Regions from separate parts of the Pseudomonas sp. E102 genome, predicted to be linked through region 3. Evidence: riboswitches for the same ligand, from Rfam matches in the RefSeq annotation. Region 3 holds a riboswitch; each other region holds the start of a gene.
The links. Region 3 has a riboswitch for cobalamin ahead of cobW (cobalamin biosynthesis protein CobW). Riboswitches for the same ligand answer to the same signal wherever they lie in the genome.

Region 1: another riboswitch for cobalamin. It lies ahead of DOCECA_RS06745 (CbtB domain-containing protein); the one in region 3 lies ahead of cobW (cobalamin biosynthesis protein CobW).
Region 2: another riboswitch for cobalamin. It lies ahead of cobO (cob(I)yrinic acid a,c-diamide adenosyltransferase); the one in region 3 lies ahead of cobW (cobalamin biosynthesis protein CobW).

What each region holds. Positions count from the first base shown of each region.
Region 1 is NZ_CP084025.1:1,447,908-1,455,130, forward strand. It holds gene metH (methionine synthase) at 1-1,771, opposite strand, end outside; partial or broken gene DOCECA_RS06720 (fatty acid cis/trans isomerase) at 2,103-2,348, shown strand; gene nfuA (Fe-S biogenesis protein NfuA) at 2,465-3,049, shown strand; gene cobM (precorrin-4 C(11)-methyltransferase) at 3,322-4,068, opposite strand; gene DOCECA_RS06735 (cobalamin biosynthesis protein) at 4,139-4,543, opposite strand; gene DOCECA_RS06740 (CbtA family protein) at 4,540-5,235, opposite strand; gene DOCECA_RS06745 (CbtB domain-containing protein) at 5,247-5,435, opposite strand; cobalamin riboswitch at 5,532-5,752, opposite strand; partial or broken gene DOCECA_RS06750 (pyridoxal phosphate-dependent aminotransferase) at 5,860-7,072, shown strand; gene DOCECA_RS06755 (hypothetical protein) at 7,193-7,223, shown strand, end outside.
Region 2 is NZ_CP084025.1:3,412,931-3,420,153, forward strand. It holds gene cbiB (adenosylcobinamide-phosphate synthase CbiB) at 1-300, opposite strand, end outside; gene bluB (5,6-dimethylbenzimidazole synthase) at 297-947, opposite strand; gene DOCECA_RS15580 (cobyrinate a,c-diamide synthase) at 944-2,356, opposite strand; gene cobO (cob(I)yrinic acid a,c-diamide adenosyltransferase) at 2,353-2,964, opposite strand; cobalamin riboswitch at 3,046-3,253, opposite strand; gene DOCECA_RS15590 (hypothetical protein) at 3,414-3,998, shown strand; gene DOCECA_RS15595 (PQQ-dependent sugar dehydrogenase) at 4,184-5,494, shown strand; gene DOCECA_RS15600 (C40 family peptidase) at 5,578-6,111, opposite strand; gene DOCECA_RS15605 (C40 family peptidase) at 6,277-6,903, opposite strand; gene hda (DnaA regulatory inactivator Hda) at 7,162-7,223, opposite strand, start outside.
Region 3 is NZ_CP084025.1:1,563,228-1,570,450, forward strand. It holds gene DOCECA_RS07280 (sugar diacid recognition domain-containing protein) at 1-236, shown strand, start outside; gene DOCECA_RS07285 (glycerate kinase) at 462-1,598, shown strand; cobalamin riboswitch at 1,703-1,939, shown strand; gene cobW (cobalamin biosynthesis protein CobW) at 2,039-3,103, shown strand; gene cobN (cobaltochelatase subunit CobN) at 3,107-6,880, shown strand; gene DOCECA_RS07300 (ATP-binding protein) at 7,054-7,223, shown strand, end outside.

The DNA of each region.
Region 1 (7,223 bases), 120 kb from region 3:
TCGCATGCAACAGGAACACCGAGTGGATCGCCTCGCGCACCGGGTTGTTGCCGCGGAACGAGAACGACACGTTGGACACGCCGCCGGAGGTCAGCGCGTAAGGCAGTTCGTCGCGGATGTAGGCACAGGCGTTGATGAAGTCCACGGCATAGTTGTTGTGCTCTTCGATGCCGGTGGCGACGGCGAAGATGTTCGGGTCGAAGATGATGTCTTCTGGGGGAAAGCCGACTTCATTGACCAGGATGTCGTAGGAGCGCTTGCAGATTTCCTTCTTGCGCGCCTCGGTGTCGGCCTGGCCGGCTTCGTCGAAGGCCATCACCACCACGGCGGCGCCGTAGCGCTTGCACAGCTTGGCGTGGTGGATGAACTGCTCGACGCCTTCCTTCATGCTGATGGAGTTGACGATGCCCTTGCCCTGGATGCACTTGAGGCCGGCCTCGATCACTTCCCACTTGGAGGAGTCGATCATGATCGGCACCCGGGAAATGTCCGGTTCGCCAGCGATCAGATTGAGGAAGGTCACCATGGCCTTCTTCGAATCGAGCATGCCCTCGTCCATGTTGATGTCGATCACCTGGGCGCCGGCCTCGACTTGTTGCAAGGCTACTTCCAACGCTTCGGTGTAGTTGTCCTCGCGGATCAGCCGGGCGAACTTGGCGGAACCGGTGATGTTGGTCCGCTCGCCGACGTTGACGAACAAGGAGCTGCGATCGATGGTGAACGGTTCCAGCCCCGACAGGCGGCACGCCCGGGGAATCTCCGGAATCTGCCGCGGCGCATAACCGGCCACGGCCTTGGCGATCGCTTCGATGTGCGCCGGAGTAGTGCCGCAGCAGCCGCCGACGATGTTAAGGAAGCCACTCTGGGCAAACTCTTCGATGACTTTGGCGGTGTCCACCGGCAGTTCATCGTATTCGCCGAATTCGTTGGGCAGGCCGGCGTTCGGGTGGGCCGATACGTGGGTGCTGGCCTTGTTCGACAGCTCTTCCAGGTAGGGACGCAATTCGCTGGCGCCGAGGGCGCAGTTCAGGCCGACCGAGATCGGCTTGGCGTGGGCTACCGAGTTCCAGAAGGCTTCGGTGGTCTGGCCGGAGAGGGTGCGGCCGGAGGCGTCGGTGATGGTGCCGGAGATCATGATCGGCAGTTCGACGCCCAGTTCTTCGTAGACACCTTGCACGGCAAAAATCGCGGCCTTGGCGTTTAGCGTGTCAAAAATGGTTTCGATCAGGATCAGGTCGGCGCCGCCTTCGATCAGGCCCTTGGTGGCTTCGGTGTAGTTCTCCACCAGTTCGTCGAAGGTCACGTTGCGGTAGCCGGGGTTGTTCACGTCCGGCGACAGCGAGCAGGTACGGCTGGTCGGGCCGAGCACGCCGGCGACGAAGCGCGGCTTGTCCGGGGTTTCCAGGGTCTTGGCGTCGGCGACCTGGCGGGCCAGGCGCGCGCCTTCCAGGTTCAATTCATAGGCCAGGCCCTGCATGCCATAGTCCGCCTGGGACACCTGGGTGGCGTTGAAGGTGTTGGTTTCGAGGATGTCGGCGCCGGCATCCAGGTAGGCTTTTTCAATCGAGCCGATCACGTCGGGGCGGGTCAGTACGAGCAAGTCGTTGTTGCCCTTGACGTCGCTTGGCCAGTCGGCGAAACGCTTGCCCCGGTAGTCCTGTTCTTCCAGTTTGTAGCTCTGGATCATCGTGCCCATGCCGCCATCGAGGATCAGGATGCGTTCCTTGAGGGCTTGCTGGAGAAGATGGAGGCGAGCGCTGCGATCGGACATAGGACTACCTGGAAAAAAAGACCATTACGAAAGCCGAAATCATAGCAAACCTGTGCGGTATTTGATCATGCCGGGCTTTTGCATGAATATCGCTCATGTTTGCAAGGTGATGCCGGCCCGGTAGAATCGCCGGAGAATTCTTAGGGATCGAGATATGCCGTACCGCTTGTTATCCGGCAGTCTGTTGCTGCTGTTGTCCTTTACCGCAGCCGCCGGAAGTCCCGCTCCCGCGATTTCCTATACCCACGACATCTAGCCGATCTTCACCGAAAAATGCGTGGCCTGCCACGCCTGCTATGACTCTGCCTGCCAGTTGAACCTGGGCAGTGATCCGGGCGTGCTCAGCAGCTATCCGAATTTCATCTTCAACATCCCCGCCGGGTAGGTGCCGGCATTTGTCGACGCCATGGAACGCGCGCCGGATGCGGCGGCGTTCGAGCGGGTTGTCGAGCGCTGGGGGATTCGTCGCAGCCATCCGCGGTTCTGGCAGTACTTCCACGACCTGAGCCGATACATTCAGGAAACCGACCCCACGGAAGCAGGGGTGCTGGACATGAATCGCTACCAGAAACTCTGATCGAGGCGCTTGGCGATGCGCCTTCACATCGTCGGGTTCTTTCCTGACAAAAATACTAGGACTTTGTCCGGCGCGATGATTGGCGTAAACTGCCGGCAAGCCTGCGAGGAGTTTCCATGACCGCCATTACCATTACCGATGCCGCCCACGATTACCTGGCCGACCTGCTGTCCAAGCAGAACACCCCGGGTATCGGGATCCGCATCTTCATCACCCAGCCCGGCACCCAGTACGCAGAGACGTGCATTGCCTACTGCAAGCCGGGAGAAGAAAAACCTGAAGACACCGCGCTGGGGCTCAAAAGCTTCACCGCGTACATCGATTCGTTCAGCGAAGCTTTCCTGGACGATGCGGTGGTCGACTACGCCACTGACCGAATGGGCGGCCAGCTGACCATCAAGGCACCGAACGCGAAGGTGCCGATGGTCAACGCCGACAGCCCGGTCAACGAGCGCATCAATTACTACCTGCAAACCGAAATCAACCCGGGGCTGGCCAGCCACGGCGGCCAGGTATCGTTGATCGACGTGGTGGAAGACGGCATCGCCGTACTCCAGTTCGGCGGCGGCTGCCAGGGCTGCGGCCAGGCCGACGTCACCTTGAAGGAAGGCATCGAGCGCACCTTGCTCGAGCGCATCCCGGAACTCAAGGGCGTACGCGACGTGACCGACCATACGCAGAAAGAAAACGCCTACTACTGATTGTGGCGAGGGGATTTATCCCCGTTGGGGCGCGTAGCGCCCCCTTATCAAGCCGCGAAATCTAGGGAGATAGGGCTGCTGCGCAGCCCAGCGGGGATAAATCCCCTCGCCACAAAAGCGCTTGCGACCAGCATGCCATCCTAGGACCGCCGCCGGTGCCAGTGGGAGCGAGCTTGCTCGCGATGAGGCCAGCAAATCCAACATCACAGTGGCTTACCCACCGCTTTCGCGAGCAGGCTCGCTCCCACAAGGGATCCGGGTGCGCCGACAAGTCAGGGCCGATAGAGATGCGCATGTCCAGCGCGGTACAGCGATGATTCGCTGAATACATCATTGCCCAACACCCGTCCCACCAGAATCAACGCCGTACGCCGATAGCCCTTGGCCCGTACCTTTTCGGCAATATCCTCCAGCGTCCCCACCACCCAATCCTGATCGGGCCACGTCGCCCGGTGAACTACCGCAATCGGACAATCGCCGCCGTAGTGGGGTAGCAGCTCATCGACGATTTTTTCCAGATGGTTGACGCCCAAGTGAATCGCCATGGTGGCGCCGTGTTGCGCCAGGCTGACCAACTCTTCTCCAGTGGGCATGGCGGTTTTGTCGGCATAGCGGGTCAGGATCACGCTTTGGGATATGTCCGGCAGTGTCAACTCGGCACCGAGCAGAGCGGCGCAGGCTGAAGTGGCGGTCACGCCCGGGATGATTTCGAAAGGAATGTCCAGCTCCCGCAGGTAGCGGATCTGCTCGCCGATCGCGCCGTAAAGGCTTGGGTCGCCGGAGTGCACTCGCGCTACATCCTGACCGTTGAGGTGTGCCGACTTTATCAGATCGATGATCTGTTCCAGGTGCAGCTCGGCGCTGTTGACCACTTGTTCGGCGCGGTGGCCTTCCAGCACAGCCGTTGGCACCAGGGAGCCGGCGTAGATGATCACGGCGCAGTTGCGAATCAGCCGCTGGCCCTTGACGGTGATCAGCTCCGGATCGCCAGGGCCGGCGCCGATGAAGTAAACGGTCATGACCGGTTCCTATGCAAAGATGAGGGCGTGCATGAGCAATGCTCATGATTCGGCGAGCGATTATCGAGTGTTACAAAGCCATCGCCAATGCCAATGTCGCCTGCGGGCCTTTCTGGCGGGTAACTCGCAATCTTGCGGGCGAAACACCCAGTTGATCGGCCAGGGCGAGGGCGGCGCTTTCGGCGACGCCATGGCAACCCATATGCTCGAAAGCGATGGCTGAGCGATGGCTGAGCTGTGCTTGATAACCCGCCAGTTGTTCAGCGCTGAAACACGTCAGCGGCAGCGATAATTGCGCTGCCAACTCCAGCAGCCCCGGCTCGTCACGCTTGCGGTCAATGCTCGCCAATGCCCTTATTTCGTCGAGCGCGATACCGTGGGCCAGCAGCGTCTGCTCAAGCAATGCCCGCAACGTGCTGGCCGGGCAACCGCGCTGGCAGCCGAGGCCGACCACCAGGATCGACCCGCCACTCATGCTTGGTCGTGAGCCTGTGCACCACGGCGGAACAGCCAGGCGCTGATCAGGCCCAAGGCCAGCCAAAACGCAACATTGGTCAATTGCGAAGCGAGCTTGAACTCACTTTCCAGCGCCTCGGGCGCGAGCATGGAATGCACGTCCGGCTGCGGGGCGCCAATGACGTGAGGAATCAGCAAGGTCGCAAGGCCCAACACTTTCAACAGCCAATGCCGACCGAACGCAATCAGGGCGATGCCCACCGCCGTGCACGCAGCGGTGCCGATCCACCACATCTGCCGTTGGGCCAGATCCGCCGCAGCAGTGCCCGGCAGTTCCGGGGGCAAGCCCAGCGTCGGCGCCAGGACGAAGGTGGCATGGCCGGCCAGGCCCCAGAGCAAACCCTGGGATGTGCGCGTCGGTTCACGCAAGGTGTACAGGCCCGCGAGCATCAGCGCAAAACCCACCGCGACCACCAGGTTGCCGCCGGTGGTGGAGAGCACGCGTTGCCAGCCGTCCTCGGGCTCCCAGGCTTGCGCGTCATGGCTGTGTGCAACCCCAGCGGCGTGTTCATGGACCTCGGCGGCCGGGGCCTTTTCGTAGGTCTCGGCTTGCTGGATCAGCGGCGATACCCAAAAACTTTGTAGAAGAGTCAGCAGCAGGGCGGCCAACAATCCACTGAAACCGGCGGTTTGCGCGATACGCTTGATCATGGTGTCGGCGCTCAATGGCACGGGAACGCGGCGCTGTGCCGTGTGTCGTGGGCTGCGTTGTGCACCGCTTCGATGTGGGAGAAACCGGCGAAATACACCAGGCCCGCGCCGAGAATCGAGGCAAGGACCGCGGCGCTCAAGCGCTGGCTCAGGGTGACGGTGCTACTGGTCGTGCGGGCGGTGCTGCTGATGGTCGACATGGCGCTTCCCTCTGGTGTCAGCGGGCGGACCAAGCGCAGTGAAAACCCAGGCGAAGACTCGCCGGGATTCGAACAGCGCCCGCCCACCGCGGGTTTGTTGAAAAGAAGTCATGGGCCGGTCTCCGGGCTCACGAGGGGCAGGGCCTGAGCCTTGCCTGAAAGCGTCCCCTTCCCATGCGCATGCACAGTGGTTTCGACGCTTCACTCGCTTACCGTTGCGGGGGCAGCACCGGACTGACGTGGCCTTGAAGTAAAGCACACGATTCACCGGTTTCCCGTTTCACCCTGTGAAGGGCACCCAAACTGGCGTACAGCAGACCATGGGCGAGGGCCGGGCGTCAATGCGCAAGGCCATCCAAACGGTGGCGCGCTTCGGGATTTGAGATAGGGTTGAGCTCAATACCGCAACTCACAAGGAAATGACATGCGCTTTTCAGCCCTGACCCAACGCATCACTGGCGACGGCGCTGCCGCCTGGGCCATTCATGACCGGGCGCTGGCGATGCGCGGGGAGGGCAGGGACGTGCTGTTGCTCTCGGTGGGCGATCCGGATTTCGACACCCCGCCCGCCATTGTCGAGGCCGCCGTCGCCAGCCTGCGTGCCGGCGATACCCACTATTCGGACACCAGCGGCTTGTACAGCCTGCGCGCCAGCATCGCCCGGCGGCACCAACAACGCTGCGGCCAACCAGTGGGCGCGGGCCACGTTACGGTGCTGCCCGGCGCGCAATGCGGCGTCTATGCCGTCGCGCAATGCCTGCTCGACCCTGGCGATGAAGTGATCGTCGCCCGAACCGATGTACGTCACCTACGAAGCGGCATTCGGTGCCTGCGCAGCGAAAGTGGTGCCGGTGGCGGTGACGCCGGAGAACGGCTTCCGAGTCCAGCCGGCCGACGTCGCCCGGCTGATCACCCCGCGCACCCGTGCGATGCTGATCAACAGCCCCAACAACCCCTCCGGCGCCAGCCTGCCGCTGTGCACCTGGCAAGCCCTGGCGCAACTGTGCATCGAACACGATCTGTGGCTGATCAGCGATGAGGTCTACAGCGACCTGCTCTACGAAGGCGAGCACATCAGCCCGGCCGGCCTGCCGGGCATGGCCGAGCGCACCGTCACCATCAACAGCCTGTCCAAATCCCATGCCATGACCGGTTGGCGCATCGGCTGGGCCATTGGCCCCGAACCTCTCGCTGAACACCTTTCCAATCTGTCGCTGTGCATGCTGTTTGGTTTGCCGGATTTCGTCCAGTGCGGTGCCCTGGTTGCCCTTGAACGGGATCTGCCGGAAGTGGCGCAGATGCGCGCGGAGTATCGCCAACGTCGGGACTTGGTATGCGCGGCGCTTGAGGGCTGTCCAGGGCTCAAACCTGTACGACCCGATGGCGGCATGTTCGTAATGGTCGATGTGCGTGAGACGGGGCTGGATGCCCAAACGTTTGCCGAGCGGCTGCTGGACGGGTATGGCGTGTCGGTGTTGGCGGGGGAGGCGTTTGGGCCGAGTGCGGCGGGGCATATTCGGATTGGGTTAGTGATAGGTCGGATGGAACTGGCGAAGGCGTGCCAGCGAATTGCCCACTGTGCTGTGGAACAACTTAGAGAAGCCCAAGGCGTACCCGCCGAGACGCCGGCCCAATGAACGGTAGGTTGACCTGTCAGATATGACAGTAGGCAAACATATATACCCGGCGCTTAATTGAATCGTGGACTTCGTTAGGCAATGTGCGCCCGCAGCGCACTTATCCGGAGCACGATACAAATGGCACAGCCGAACGGTCAAATCACAGCTG
Region 2 (7,223 bases), 1.8 Mb from region 3:
CACTGGCTCGACATGTTCACCAAGGCTGCGCAAGCCGAGGGCGCAATACAACGCGAGAATGTCCACCAGCCACCCTACCAGGGGCGCCCAGGACAAGGCTGTGGCCAGCAACGTCAAGGGCAGCACGGCGATGATCCACGCCGTGACACCGTGACTGCGCCAGCCCCGTCCACCGGAGTTGAAACGCTGTTCGATACGATTGGCAAGACGGCCGAACGCGACCAGAGGATGCCAGCGCCGGGGCTCGCCCAGCAACGCATCCAGCGCCACCGCGGCGGCACTGAGCAACGCTACGCTCATGGACGCACTCCCCAGCGATTTTCATAAATCAGTTCCTCGAGCGGCCGCGGTTTCGCCCAGCCTTCCAAGGCGAGCATGGGCGCTGGGTAAAAGCCCTCGACCGGCCCCAGGCACAGAATCGCCAGGGGCTTTGCGCCCTCCGGCAGGCCCAACAGATCGGCCATGGCCTGGGGCTCGAACAACGACACCCAGCCCATCCCCAGCCCTTCGACGCGGGCCGCCAGCCACAGATTCTGGATCGCGCAGGACAGCGAGGCCAAGTCCATTTCCGGCAAGGTCCGGCGACCGAAAATGTGCCGCTCGCGGTCGTCCATCAACGCGGCCACCAGCACTTCGGCGCAGTCGTGGATACCTTCCACCTTGAGCTTCATGAATTCATCACTACGCTCGCCCAGGGCTTCGGCGGTGCGAATGCGCTCTTCTTCCACCAGGTTCTGGATTTCGCCGCGCAAGGCGCGATCGCTGATGCGCAGAAACCGCCACGGCTGTATCAGCCCGACGCTAGGCGCCTGGTGCGCGGCTTCAAGCAGGCGGCGCAGCAATTGCGGCTCGACGCTGCCGCCGATGAAATGACGCATGTCTCGGCGTTCGGCGATGGCGCGGTAGACAGCCTCGCGTTCGGCTTGGGAAAAAGTGCTGTCTGTCATGGCCGATTCGCGAGCAGGCTCGCTCCCACACTGGCAGGCGTCGTACTGGAGGTCACACCATCCCCTGTGGGAGCGGGCCTGTTCGCGAAGGCTGCTTCTCGGTCCGGCGCAAACAAAGCGGCAATCGCCCTCGGATTGGACGGAAAATAAAAATGCACGTACGAAGCCGTCATCCGCCCTTGTCGGAAAACCGTCTCCGCCCCTCGCCCGCCATTGGGGCTATGCCCACGGGCAATCGGCTCAAGCGTGGTGCTGGTCAAGGAATGATGATAGGTATGCCCGCGCAGGTTGCCTTCCGGCAGATCCACCGATTGCAGCGCGAGGGCCGCCAAGCGTTTTTGCATCTGCGCATCGCCGCTCAGCATACCCAGCAGTTCGGCGCGCGTGCCTTCGACGTCGGTGAGTGAATCGAGCAGGTACAGCATGCCGCCGCATTCGGCGAGCAAGGGCTTATCGGATGCATGGTGGGCGCGGATCGCCGCCAGCATGGGCGCGTTTTGCGCCAGGGCAACGTGGTGCAGCTCGGGATATCCACCGGGTAGATAGAGGCTGTCCGCCTCGGGCAATTGGGTGTCGTGGATCGGCGAAAAGAAACTCAACTGCGCGCCCATGGCTTGCAGCAGATCGAGGCTGGCGCCATAAGTAAAGGCAAATGCCTCATCACGGGCCACGGCGATGCGGACGCCGTCGAGCCACCGCTCAACGGCCGTCAGTTCCGGCGCCGCGAACTCCACCGAAGGCGGCAATGCCACTTCACAACTGCCCGCCAGCGCCTCGGCGGCGGCATCGAGACGCACGTCCAGGTCATTCAATTCGCTGGCCTGCACCAGGCCAAGATGGCGGCTCGGCAGCTCGATGCCGGTTTCCCGCGAAAGCGCGCCGTACCAGCGCAAGCCTTCAGTCAGGCTCCCTTCGAGCAATTGCGCGTGGCGCAAGGTGCCGACCCGATTGGCCAAGACCCCGGCGAAGGGCAAATCCGGCTGATACCGTGCCAGGCCCAAGGCCAAGGCACCGAATGTCTGGGCCATGGCCGTGCCATCGATAACCGCCAGCACCGGCACGCCGAAATGCCGGGCCAGGTCGGCGCTAGACGGTGTGCCGTCGAACAGCCCCATCACGCCTTCAATCAAAATCAGGTCCGCTTCTGCGGCGGCTTCCCACAACAACCGGCGACTTTCCTGCTCTCCGACCATCCACATGTCCAACTGATAGACCGGCGCGCCACTGGCTCGCTCAAGGATCATTGGATCGAGGAAGTCGGGACCACACTTGAACACGCGCACCTTGCGCCCCTGGTTGCGGTGCAACCGGGCCAGAGCCGCGGTGACGGTGGTCTTGCCCTGGCCTGAAGCCGGGGCGGCAATCAAGACCGCCGGGCAATGGCGGCTGGCGGTCGACACTCGGCTCACAGTTCGACGCCTTTCTGCGCCTTTATCCCGGCCTGGAAAGCGTGCTTGATCATGCCCATTTCGGTCACGGTGTCGGCCAGCTCGATCATCTCGGGCTTGGCGCCGCGGCCTGTCACGATCACATGTTGCATGGGCGGACGAGCCTGCAGATCACTCAAGACCTGATCCAGGTCGAGGTAACCGTGCTTGAGGGCGATGTTCAGTTCGTCGAGCACCACCAGCCCAATGGACGGGTCGCTGAGCAACTCACGGGACACCGCCCACGCGGCTTCGGCGGCGGCAATGTCGCGCTGGCGATCCTGGGTTTCCCAGGTAAAGCCCTCTCCCATGACATGGAAGCGCACCTGCTCCGGGAAGCGGCGGAAAAACAGCTCCTCGCCGGTGCTGTTGCGACCCTTGATGAATTGCACCACGCCACATTGCATGCCGTGCCCCATGGCCCGGGCCAGCATGCCGAACGCAGAACTGCTCTTGCCCTTGCCGTTGCCGGTCAGCACCAGCAGAAGGCCGCACTCGTTGGGCGAATTGGCGATGCGCTCGTCAATCACGGCTTTCTTGCGCAGCATGCGCGCCAGGTGGCGTTCGTCGCGATCGGGCGTGTCGGTCATGGGGGAGCTCTCCGTTGGGACTGGATAACGGCGGGCGGGCATAAAAAAGGACGGCAACGAGCCTGGCATCGCCCACCGTGATGCCGTTGGATGAATCAGGCCGGTCTCCGGGCTCATGAGCGGCGTAACGCCTGGCTGTGCGCCTTCCCATGTCATGCGACACAGTGGCCTATACGCAGCCTTGACTCATTTACCGTTGCGGGGGCAGCGCCGGGTTTGTGCACGCACCGGCTTCCCTGTTTCACCCTATCGGCCATTGCCATAGAGCACCTGAAACAAGCCGCGAAGGTTAGAGGGTTGGGGGTTGAGCGTCAATTAAAGCCGCGATGGGCAGCGCAATGGATATTGGCCGGGATCAATAAGCTGACGTCAATCTTGTGTGATCCTGCGGCAAGTGATATCAAAGAGACACTACGACCCGATATCACAAGAACAAGAGGGCAAATGCGATGCAAGGCATGATCATCAGCAATCCGAAACTGGAATTCCTGCGCCCGGTGCTGGAACGCTGGTTCGATTGTATCGACCGCTACAACGCCGTGCGCGGCGATAACGACACACCCTATTGGCACAATGAAAAAGCCAATCTCGGTCTGCTGTCGGCCGCAGCCTGGATGGCGGAGATGGTCACGCTGCAGGACGCAGCGACTCGCAAGCAGAATGAAGAAGGCGAACGTAATGTCAGCGCCGATCTGTTGATTGCCAGCAGCGATGAACGCGCCTACATCCAGAGCACGCAGCGCTGGCCGAAGGTCAACAACCTGAACCTGACCCAACCGTTGCTGGAAGCCACCAGCGACGCCAAGCGGATCAGCTACGCCAGCGACCTGAAACTGGGTTGCCTGTTCATCGCCCCGCAAAAAGCCCAGCAAAGCGCGACGCCAGAAGAGTTGCAGGACATGATCGATGACCTGCAAAAGGAAAACACCTGCGCCGTGGCCTGGTACTTCCCTTATGCCTACCGCAAGTTGCGCAACGAGGCCGGACACTATCACCCAGGGGTCGCGGTGCTGTTCAAGCAGGCTCATGGTTGATTGTGGCAGCGAGCCTGCTCGCTAGACGGGGGAGCAACCCGCATTTCACTGCCAGGTTGACCTGCTTTCGCGAGCAGGCTCGCTCCCTCAGGAAATTCGTTTGCCAGGCGGGTCGCCCCACCGTTGAACCATCCCACGTCTACGCTTCTCTATGAGTAATCACATGCACTCATAGGGAAGTCCGCATGCTCAAGCCAAATCACCTGTTGATCGCCGCCCTTGCTACAGGGCTTGTCGCTTGCGGCGAGTCGTCGACATTGCAGGTTTCCGACGGCATCGGCCCGTCACCGAAACTGCCCGAGCCGAACAAGACCCTGATGCCCACGGTGAATATCGCTGAAGCCATCGGATGGCCGGACGGCGCCAAGCCAACCCCGGCCCCAGGCCTGAAGGTGGTTGCCTTTGCCGAAGGCCTGGATCATCCGCGCTGGCTTTACGTGCTACCCAACGGCGATGTGCTGGTGGCCGAAACCAACGCTCCCCCCAAGCCCGACGATACCCAAGGCATTCGTGGCTGGGTCATGAAGAAAGTCATGGACCGCGCCGGCGCTGGCGTCCCCAGCCCCAATCGCATCACCCTGCTGCGGGACGCCAATCACGACGGCGTCGCCGAAACCCGGACGATTTTCCTGGAAAACCTCAATTCCCCGTTCGGCATGACGCTGGTGGGCAGTGACCTCTATGTGGCCGACACCGACCGGTTGATCCGTTTCCCTTACAAGGAAGGCGATACGCAAATAAAGGCGCAACCCACCAAGGTTGTCGATTTGCCCGGCGGCCCCCTCAACCACCACTGGACCAAGAACGTCATTGCCAGCCGGGACGGTAGCAAGTTGTACGTCACGACCGGCTCCAACAGCAACGTCGCGGAAAATGGCATGGACGCGGAAGAAGGCCGCGCGGCCATCTGGGAGGTGGATCGGGCCACCGGCAGTCACCGCATCTTCGCCTCAGGGCTGCGCAACCCCAACGGCCTGGCCTGGGAGCCTCGCAGCGGCGCCCTGTGGACGGCGGTCAACGAACGGGATGAGATCGGCAGCGACTTGGTGCCGGACTACATCACCTCGGTGAAGGACGGCGGCTTTTATGGCTGGCCGTACAGCTACTACGGGCAGAACATCGACGTGCGCGTCGAGCCGCAAAATCCCGAACTTGTGGCCAAGGCCATTGCTCCCGACTATGCCGTCGGCCCTCATACGGCTTCATTGGGCCTGACCTTCGCCGAAGGCAGCACATTGCCCGCGCCGTTAACAGAAGGCGCCTTCATCGGGCAACACGGCTCCTGGAACCGCAAGCCCCACAGTGGCTACAAAGTAATCTTCGTCCCGTTCAATGCCGGCAAACCCGTGGGCCAGCCCGTGGACGTGCTGACCGGTTTCCTCAACGCAGACGAAAAAGCCCAGGGGCGGCCGGTGGGCGTGGTGATCGATAAACAAGGTGGGTTGTTGGTGGCTGATGACGTAGGGAACAAGATCTGGCGGGTATCGAAAAATTAACGCTCAAACCGATCCCCGTGGCGAGGGAGCAAGCTACCTCGCCACAAGAGCGATCCAGCGTCGCAAAAAATCAATCGTCAGGGTCAGGGATTACGCGCCAGATGTTCCGGTTGCAACACCCGCTTGGCACCGAGGTAGGCCTTCTGCCAATAGGCCTTGGACAGACTGTCGAGCTTGACCGTGCCGCCGGTGGCCGGTGCGTGGACGAAACGTCCCTCCCCTACATAAATCCCGGCATGGCTGACCTGGGATCCACCATTGGTGGCGAAGAACACCAGGTCGCCCGTCTGCAACGCATCTTTGCCAACCTCTGGCGCGTGCATGCTGATCATTTCGCGGGTGGAACGCGGCAAAGAGATCCCGGCAGCGTCACGGTACACATAGCCGATCAAACCGCTGCAATCGAAACCTGAGTCCGGCGTGTTGCCACCCCAACGATAGGGCGTCCCCACCAAGCCCAGCGCACGGAAAAGCACGTCTTCAGCGGCGGGAGAAAAAGTCTGGGAGGGCGCGAATACCACTGGAGCCCGCACCGGCGCGGGCGGTGGGGTGCGACTGGCGCAGGCGCTGAGCAGCGCGGCAAGAACAATCAGAACGAGGCGGGCCGACGTCGACATATGCGGAACAATCCTGATCTGGATGCGGCTTTTCTGCCGTGGAGATGGAAACAAATCCGCCCGCGTAGTACGCAGGCGGATTGCCATCAATCAATGATCTAGGATTCTAGCGGCTATGGGACAAACTTCAAGTAAGACTTTAAGTTTGCCCTACAAACTGTGCGCTTACTTGCGAGCCGTGACCACGGTCGGTGCCATGGCAAGGGCACGCTTGGCTTCGATGAAGGTCTTGCTCCAGTAGCTGTCGCCCAGGCTGTCGATTCGCACCCCACCGCTGCGGCGGCTGCTGGAGTGGATGAACTGGTTGTCGCCCAGGTAGATACCGGCGTGACTGACCCGACCGCGACGACCATTGGTGCTGAAAAACAACAGGTCGCCAGGCTCAAGCTGGTTGCGAGCAACCAGCGGGGCATTTACGTTGATCATTTCGCGGGTGGAACGGGGCAGGTTCATGCCCGCCTCTTCACGAAACAGGTAACCGATGAAGCCACTGCAATCGAAGCCGGCCTCGGAGGTACCGCCAAAACGGTAACGAGTGCCAATCAAGGACATGCCGCGTTCCAGGATGCTGTCCGCCAGCACCGGAAGCTGATAAGGCTTGCTGCCGGCGAAGTCTGCCAGCTCTTTATCGGAGGCCACTTCTTCCTGGAACGCAACGGAGGAAGATTGGGCAGTTACAGAACTCTTGACTTGGGGTTGCTGCGCTTGCTGGGACACTGGAGAGTGGGCAGCGCAACCGAACAACAGGGTAACGAGTGCGAGAGGCACGAGGGGTGCGAAGCGACTGAGCATGGGCACGACCGTGGCTGAAGTAGTAAAGATGGCGAGACTATGCCTTCTATCAACCTCATTTGCAAATTCAATCGATGCAAATGTGACTTCCCGGTTTTTTGTTTACATCTAAGCGCTTAAGCCCATTTTGAACGGTGCCGAGGGAGCTTGCTCCCGCTGGGCCGGTCCGACGCTTCGGGCGCAGCGGCCCCTTTTGTGAGCGCTTCGCTCAAGCGGAAGCAAGCTCCCTCGCCACAAAAGATCTCGTCCAAAAAATTTTCACCACCCCAAGGTTTCTTTCAAAAAAGGAATCGTCAGCTTGCGCTGGGCCTGGAGCGATG
Region 3 (7,223 bases):
AAGTGATCGCCAAGGACAGCAACGGCCAATTGCTCGCTACCTTGCGAAGCTGGTGCGAACACGACGGCCAGAGCCAGGCCTGCGCCGACGCCCTGGGCATCCACCGCAACAGCCTGCGCTATCGCATGGAACGAATCGCCGAACTCAGCGGCGTCGACCCGCTCAGGCTGGATGGGATGCTGGCGTTGTACCTGGGGGTTCAATTGTTGCCCCATGATCAGAACTTTCCGGAGTGACCCCTTCGCGAGCAGGCTCGCTCCCACCATTGATCTCCAGTGATTACAGAATATGCGACCACAGCAGTTCCCATGTGGGAGCGAGCCTGCTCGTGAAGAGGCCAGCAATGCCAACCCATCCTTTGTGAATTTGACCAATAATGCCCAAGGTCTTTTGTGCGGCGGACCGGCGTCAGAGTCGCGGTCAGCTGGCAGCATGCTGTACATCGGAACCGGAGAACAAAAATGAAAATAGTCATCGCCCCCGACTCGTTCAAGGACAGCCTCAGCGCCCAGGCCGTGGCGGACGCCATCGCAGGAGGGCTGGCCGAGGTCTGGTCGGACGCGCAGCTGATCAAGTGCCCAATGGCCGATGGCGGCGAGGGAACGGTGGAGGCGGTGCTCGCGGCCTGCGATGGCCAATGGCGCGAGGCGCGGGTCCGTGGCCCGCTGGGCGCCGCTGTCCAAGCCCGCTGGGGCTGGTTGCCCGACAGCCGCACGGCGATCATCGAGATGGCCGAGGCCAGCGGCCTGCAACTGGTGCCGCCGGGACAGCGCGACGCTTGTTCCAGCAGCACCTATGGCACTGGCGAACTGATCCGCGCCGCTTTGGATGAAGGGGCGAGCCGAGTCATCCTGGCGATCGGTGGCAGCGCCACCAACGACGGCGGCGCCGGGGCGATGCAGGCACTGGGCGCGGCATTGCTGGACGACCAGGGCCAAGCCCTGCCGCCCGGCGGCCTGGCCTTGGGCAAACTGGCGCGTATCGACCTGGGCGACCTGGACCCGCGCCTGGCCGGCGTGTGCTTCGAGATTGCCGCCGATGTCGACAACCCCCTTTGCGGTCCCCATGGCGCTTCAGCCGTGTTCGGCCCGCAGAAAGGCGCCTCCGCCGAGCAGGTGCAACAACTGGACCGGGCGCTGGGACACTTTGCTGAACATTGTGCCCAAGTGTTGAACCGCGACGTTCGCGACGAACCCGGCAGCGGTGCCGCTGGCGGCCTGGGGTTTGCCGCCAAGGCGTTCCTCCAGGCGCAGTTTCGTACCGGCGTGGAAGTCGTCGCACAATTGACCGGCCTGGCCGATGCGATCGACGGCGCCGACCTGGTGATCACCGGCGAAGGCCGTTTCGACGCCCAGACCCTGCGTGGCAAGACGCCGTTTGGCGTGGCCCGCATCGCCCAGCGGCGCGGCGTACCGGTGGTGGTCATCGCCGGCACGCTGGGGGAGGGCTACGAAGCGCTTTATGAGCACGGCATCGATGCCGCGTTTGCCCTGGCGAATGGGCCGATGACGCTACAAGAAGCTTGCGCCGATGCGCCACGCCTGCTGGCCGAGCGGGCCCGGGACATCGCCCGGCTCTGGCGAGTGGCGGCGCGCTGACTTGCCCTTGGGGCAGTCGCCAGGACGCATCAGTCGTCGGAGATTGCCTTGGGACATTGACCCGCCCGCACACCCTGCGTAGCCTTGCGCCTTCGAGGTTCTTCGGCACGCGCCGAAGCTAGGGTCTGTATGAAATGTTCGCGTACAGAGCCTGAGAAGGGAACGCGGTCCAAGCCGCGGCTGCCCCCGCAACTGTGAACGGTGCTGTTTCTGCAAGGCCACTGTGCTTGCCCTATACAACGGGCGCACGGGAAGGCGCAGCAAAATGTCAGTCCCGGCTTTGAAAAAAGCCGATTTGGCCCGCCGTCAGCCAGGAGACCTGCCTCGACAACAGATTCTCACTACAACCGGGCGGGGTGATCCGGTGGCGAAATCTTCCGCGCGCGCCTGTGCCAGTGGTTGTCGTCCCGTTTGCCCGCCACCTTGCCAAAGGGCATCCGATGAAAACACTGGCCAAACTCCCCGTCACCATCGTCACCGGTTTCCTCGGGTCGGGTAAGACCACCTTGCTGCGGCACATGCTCGACAACGCCCAAGGCCGACGTATCGCGGTCATTGTCAATGAGTTCGGCGAACTGGGCATTGACGGGGAGATCCTCAAGCAGTGCTCCATCGGTTGTACCGAAGAAGAAGCCAACGGCCGCGTCTATGAACTGGCCAACGGCTGCTTGTGCTGCACCGTGCAGGAAGAGTTCTTCCCGGTGATGCGTGAGTTGGTGGCGCGTCGCGGCGACCTCGACCACATCCTCATCGAAACCTCCGGCCTGGCCTTGCCCAAGCCGCTGGTCCAGGCCTTCCAATGGCCGGAAATCCGCAGCGCCTGCACCGTCGATGCGGTCATCACCGTGGTCGATAGCCCGGCCGTGGCCGCGGGCACCTTCGCCGCGTTCCCGGACAAGGTCGATGCCCAGCGCAAGCTGGACCCGAACCTGGACCATGAATCACCGCTGCACGAGCTGTTCGCCGATCAACTGGCGAGCGCCGACCTGGTGATCCTCAACAAAGCCGACCTGATCAACCCCGAGGACCTGGCCAAAGTCCGCCTGGAAGTCGCCGAAGAGCTGCCGCCAGCGGTCAAGGTCATCGAAGCCAGCAACGGTCGCCTGCCGCTGGACGTGTTGATCGGCCTGGGCGCGGGCTCCGAGGAACACATCGACAGCCGCCACAGCCATCACGACCACCACCATGACGGCGATGACGACGACCACGATCACGATGCCTTCGATTCGATTTCCATCGAACTGCCCCAAGCTGACGAAAGCCTGCTGCTGGACGCGCTGACGCAACTGGTAATTCAGCATGACGTCTTGCGGGTCAAGGGCTTCGCGGCCATCCCGAACAAGCCGATGCGCCTGTTGATCCAAGGTGTGGGCACGCGCTTCGACAAGCACTTCGACCGCCAGTGGGGCGCCGATGAAGCGCGCGTCACACGTCTGGTACTGATCGGCCAGGCCCTGGACGCCGGGCTGCTCGAAGCGCAGTTGCGCGCCGCCCTCAGCGTCTAAACCATGCACCTGCTCAGGACCCAGCCCGGTGGTTTCGTGTCGGATGACAACATCGCCGACCTCGGGCAAACCCCCGCCGAGCTGGTGATCCTGTGCAGCGGCGATTCCAGCCTGGCGCTGCTGGCAGAAGCGGCGCGGCAGTTGCCGGACGATTTTCCGCAGTTTCGCCTCGCCAACCCGATGCAAGTGCAGAACCACGCCTCGGTGGATCTGTACGTTGAAGATGTATTGCGCCACGCCAAGGTCATCCTGCTGTCGTTGCACGGAGGCATCGGCTATTGGCGCTACGGCGTCGAGCGCCTGGTGGAACTGGCCGGGCGCGGGGTGAAACTGATCCTGGTGCCGGGGGACGACCGTCCGGACCCGGAGCTCAGCGACCTGAGCAACGTGTCCGCCGAGCACCGCGATCGGCTCTGGCAGTTTCTTCGTCAAGGCGGATTGGAAAACGCCCTTAACCTGTTCCGTCACCTGGGCAGCCAATGGTTTGGCCGCGATTATCCGTGGGGCGAGCCCCAGCCCCTGGCGCGCACGGCGATCTATCACCCGGAAAAAACCAACGCGACCCTGAATGATTGGCAAGCGGACTGGCGGGCAGGCGATCCCGTAGCGGCGCTGTTGTTTTATCGCTCCCACCTGCAAGCCGCGAACACCGCGTTCATCGACGTGTTCTGCCAGCGGCTGCAAGCGGCGGGACTCAACCCTTTGCCAATCGCCGTGGCGAGCCTCAAGGAACCCGGTTGTCTGGCACAGGTGGAAGACTGGCTGGACGAAGTGGCAACGGGGGTTATTCTCAACACCACCGGCTTTGCACAATCGAGTCCGGAAGCGCCGCACTTGCGGCCGTTTCGCCGCGATATCCCGATGATCCAGGCGATCTGCGCCCAGGACAACGAACCCGGCTGGCGCGCCAGCGAACAAGGCCTGGGCCCACGGGACCTGGCGATGCACATCGCCTTGCCGGAACTGGACGGGCGAATCATCAGCCGGCCCATCAGTTTCAAGGACCTGGCCTGGCGCAGCGAGCGCAGCCAGAGCGATGTAGTCTGCTACCGGGCGATACCCGAACGCATGGATTTTGTCGCTGGACTGGCCCGCCGCTGGACCACCCTGGCGCGCCTGCCCAACGGCGAAAAGCGCGTGGCGCTGATCCTGGCCAACTACCCGACCCGGGACGGACGCATCGGCAACGGTGTCGGCCTGGACACGCCAGCGGCGGCGCTGAATATTCTGCGGGCGATGCAGGCCGAGGGTTATCCGCTGACCACCGAGCTGCCGGCCAGCGGCACCGCGCTGATCCGGCAGTTGCTCGGCGGCGTTACCAACGACCTGGACAGCCTCGACCTGCGGCCTTGTCATCAGAGCCTGGCCGTCGACGCGTACCGGGCCCTGTTCGACGCGCTGCCCGAGGCCAATCGCCAAGCGGTGCTGGAACGTTGGGGCGCACCCGAGCAGGACCCGATGTTCCGTGATGGACGCTTGATGATCGCCGGCCTGCGCCTGGGCCTGACGTTCGTCGGCATTCAGCCGGCGCGGGGGTATCAGGTCGATTCGAGCGCGGTGTACCACGACCCGGACCTGGTGCCGCCCCATGGCTACCTCGCGTTCTATTTCTGGTTGCGCCACACCTACGGCGCTCACGCCGTGATTCACGTCGGCAAGCACGGTAACCTCGAATGGCTGCCGGGCAAGGGCGTCGGGCTGTCGGAAAACTGCTGGCCGGACGCGTTGCTGGGGCCGCTGCCAAACATCTATCCGTTCATCGTCAACGACCCGGGCGAGGGCGCTCAGGCCAAGCGGCGTACCCAGGCGGTGATCATCGACCACCTGATGCCACCGCTGACCCGCGCCGAAACCTACGGGCCGCTGCGCAACCTGGAGCTGCTGGCTGACGAATACTACGAGGCGCAATTGCTCGATCCGCGCCGCGCCAGGGAATTGCAACGGGACATCCTGGCCCTGGTGCGCGAGACGCATATCGATCGCGAGCTGCAACTCGACGCCGGCCTCGACAGCGACGCCGACGCGGCGATCTGGCTGCCGCGCCTGGACACCTACCTGTGCGACCTGAAGGAATCGCAGATTCGCGATGGCCTGCATATTTTTGGCGAGTCGCCGAGCGGACGGCTGCGCATCGACACCTTGCTGGCATTGCTGCGCATTCCCCGTGGCGACGGCAAGGGCGCCCAGTCGAGCCTGCTGCGGGCCCTGGCCAAGGCGTTCGGGTTGGGCTTCGATCCGCTCGATTGCGCCTTGGCCGAGCCTTGGGCCGGCGAACGTCCCGAGGCTTTGCGCGACGTCAGCGATGAGCCCTGGCGCACCGTCGGCGACAGCCGTGAGCGTCTGGAGCTGTTCGCGGCGCGACTGATCGAGCAAGCCTTGGCCGGCGATATCGCGCAGCTCGACGCGCCGGGTTGGGAGACGGTGCACGGCATCATCGACCACCTGCGTGCCGTCGTCGCGCCGCGCCTGGATGCCTGTGGCTCGGCGGAAATGGGCGGCTTGCTCGACGCATTGGGCGGGCGTTTCGTACCGGCCGGCCCCAGTGGCGCGCCGAGTCGCGGACGCTTGGATGTGCTGCCCACCGGGCGCAACTTCTTCTCCGTCGACGTGCGCAACTTGCCCACCACCACGGCGTGGCGCATCGGTTTTCAGTCGGCGAGCCTGATTCTGGAGCGGCACCTGCAAGACCACGGCGATCACCTGCGCCAGCTCGGCCTGTCGGTGTGGGGCACCGCCACCATGCGCACCGGTGGCGACGACATTGCCCAGGCCATGGCGCTGATGGGCGTGCGTCCGGTGTGGGCCACGGGCAGCCAGCGGGTCGACGATTTCGAGATCCTGCCGTTGAGCCTGCTGGACCGGCCTCGGGTGGATGTGACGTTGCGGGTGTCCGGGTTCTTCCGGGACGCCTTCGCCAATCTGATCCGCTTGTTCGATGCGGCGGTGCAAGCCGTAGCGGCCCTGGATGAACCCGATGACATGAACCCGCTGGCGACCAAAGTGCGTGCCGAGCGCGAAGCCTTGCTGCAATCGGGCTTGCCCATGGAAGACGCGGCGCGCCAGGCCGGCTGGCGGATTTTCGGCGCCAAGCCCGGCGCCTATGGGGCGGGCGTGCAGGGGGCCATTGACGGTCGGCTCTGGCAGAGTCGCGAAGACCTCGCCGAGGTATACCTCAACTGGGGCGGTTATGCGTATGGCGCGGGCGACGAAGGCACCGCCGCGCGGGCGCAATTTTCCCGGCGACTGAGCCAGGTGCAAGCGGTGTTGCAGAACCAGGACAACCGTGAGCACGACCTGCTCGATTCCAACGATTACTACCAATTCCAGGGCGGCATGCTCGCAGCCGTGGAAACCCTTAGCGGCGAAACCGCCGCCAGTTATCACGGCGATCACAGCCAACCGGATCTGCCGAAGATCCGTACCTTGAAAGAAGAACTCAACCGAGTCATCCGCTCCCGCGCGGCCAATCCGAAGTGGATCGACGGGGTCAAGCGTCATGGCTACAAAGGCGCGTTCGAACTGGCGGCGACGGTGGACAACCTGTTCGCCTTCGACGCCACCACCCAGTTGATCGAAGACCACCAGTACGCCTTGCTGGCCGATGCCTATCTGCTCGATCCGCATACCCGTGATTTCGTCCGGCAGCACAACCCCGACGCCCTGCGGGACATGACCGAGCGCATGCTCGAAGCGCAGCAGCGGGGGATGTGGCAGGCGCCGGGGGATTATCGCGAGGCGCTGGAAAACCTGCTGCTGGACATCGAAGAAGATGGCTGACTTACCGACGGATGACGGCCGCTGGTGGCGAGGGAGCTTGCTCCCGCTCGGCTGCGAAGCAGTCGTCATCCAGAACAGCAGCGTGACCAAAGGTTCTTGGGGCCGCTGCGCGGCACAGCGGGAGCAAGCTCCCTCGCCACAGGGGACCTCCTTACATTCATGAGATATCTCATATGACCGACACCCGACATTTCCCCCTCGCCGCCGTGGTCGGCGCCGATGCGCTGAAACTGGCCCTGTGCCTGGCGGCCATCGATCCGAAGATCGGCGGCGTGCTGATCGAAGGCCCGCGCGGGATGGCCAAGTCCACCCTGGCCCGGGGCCTTGCGGATATGTTGGCCAG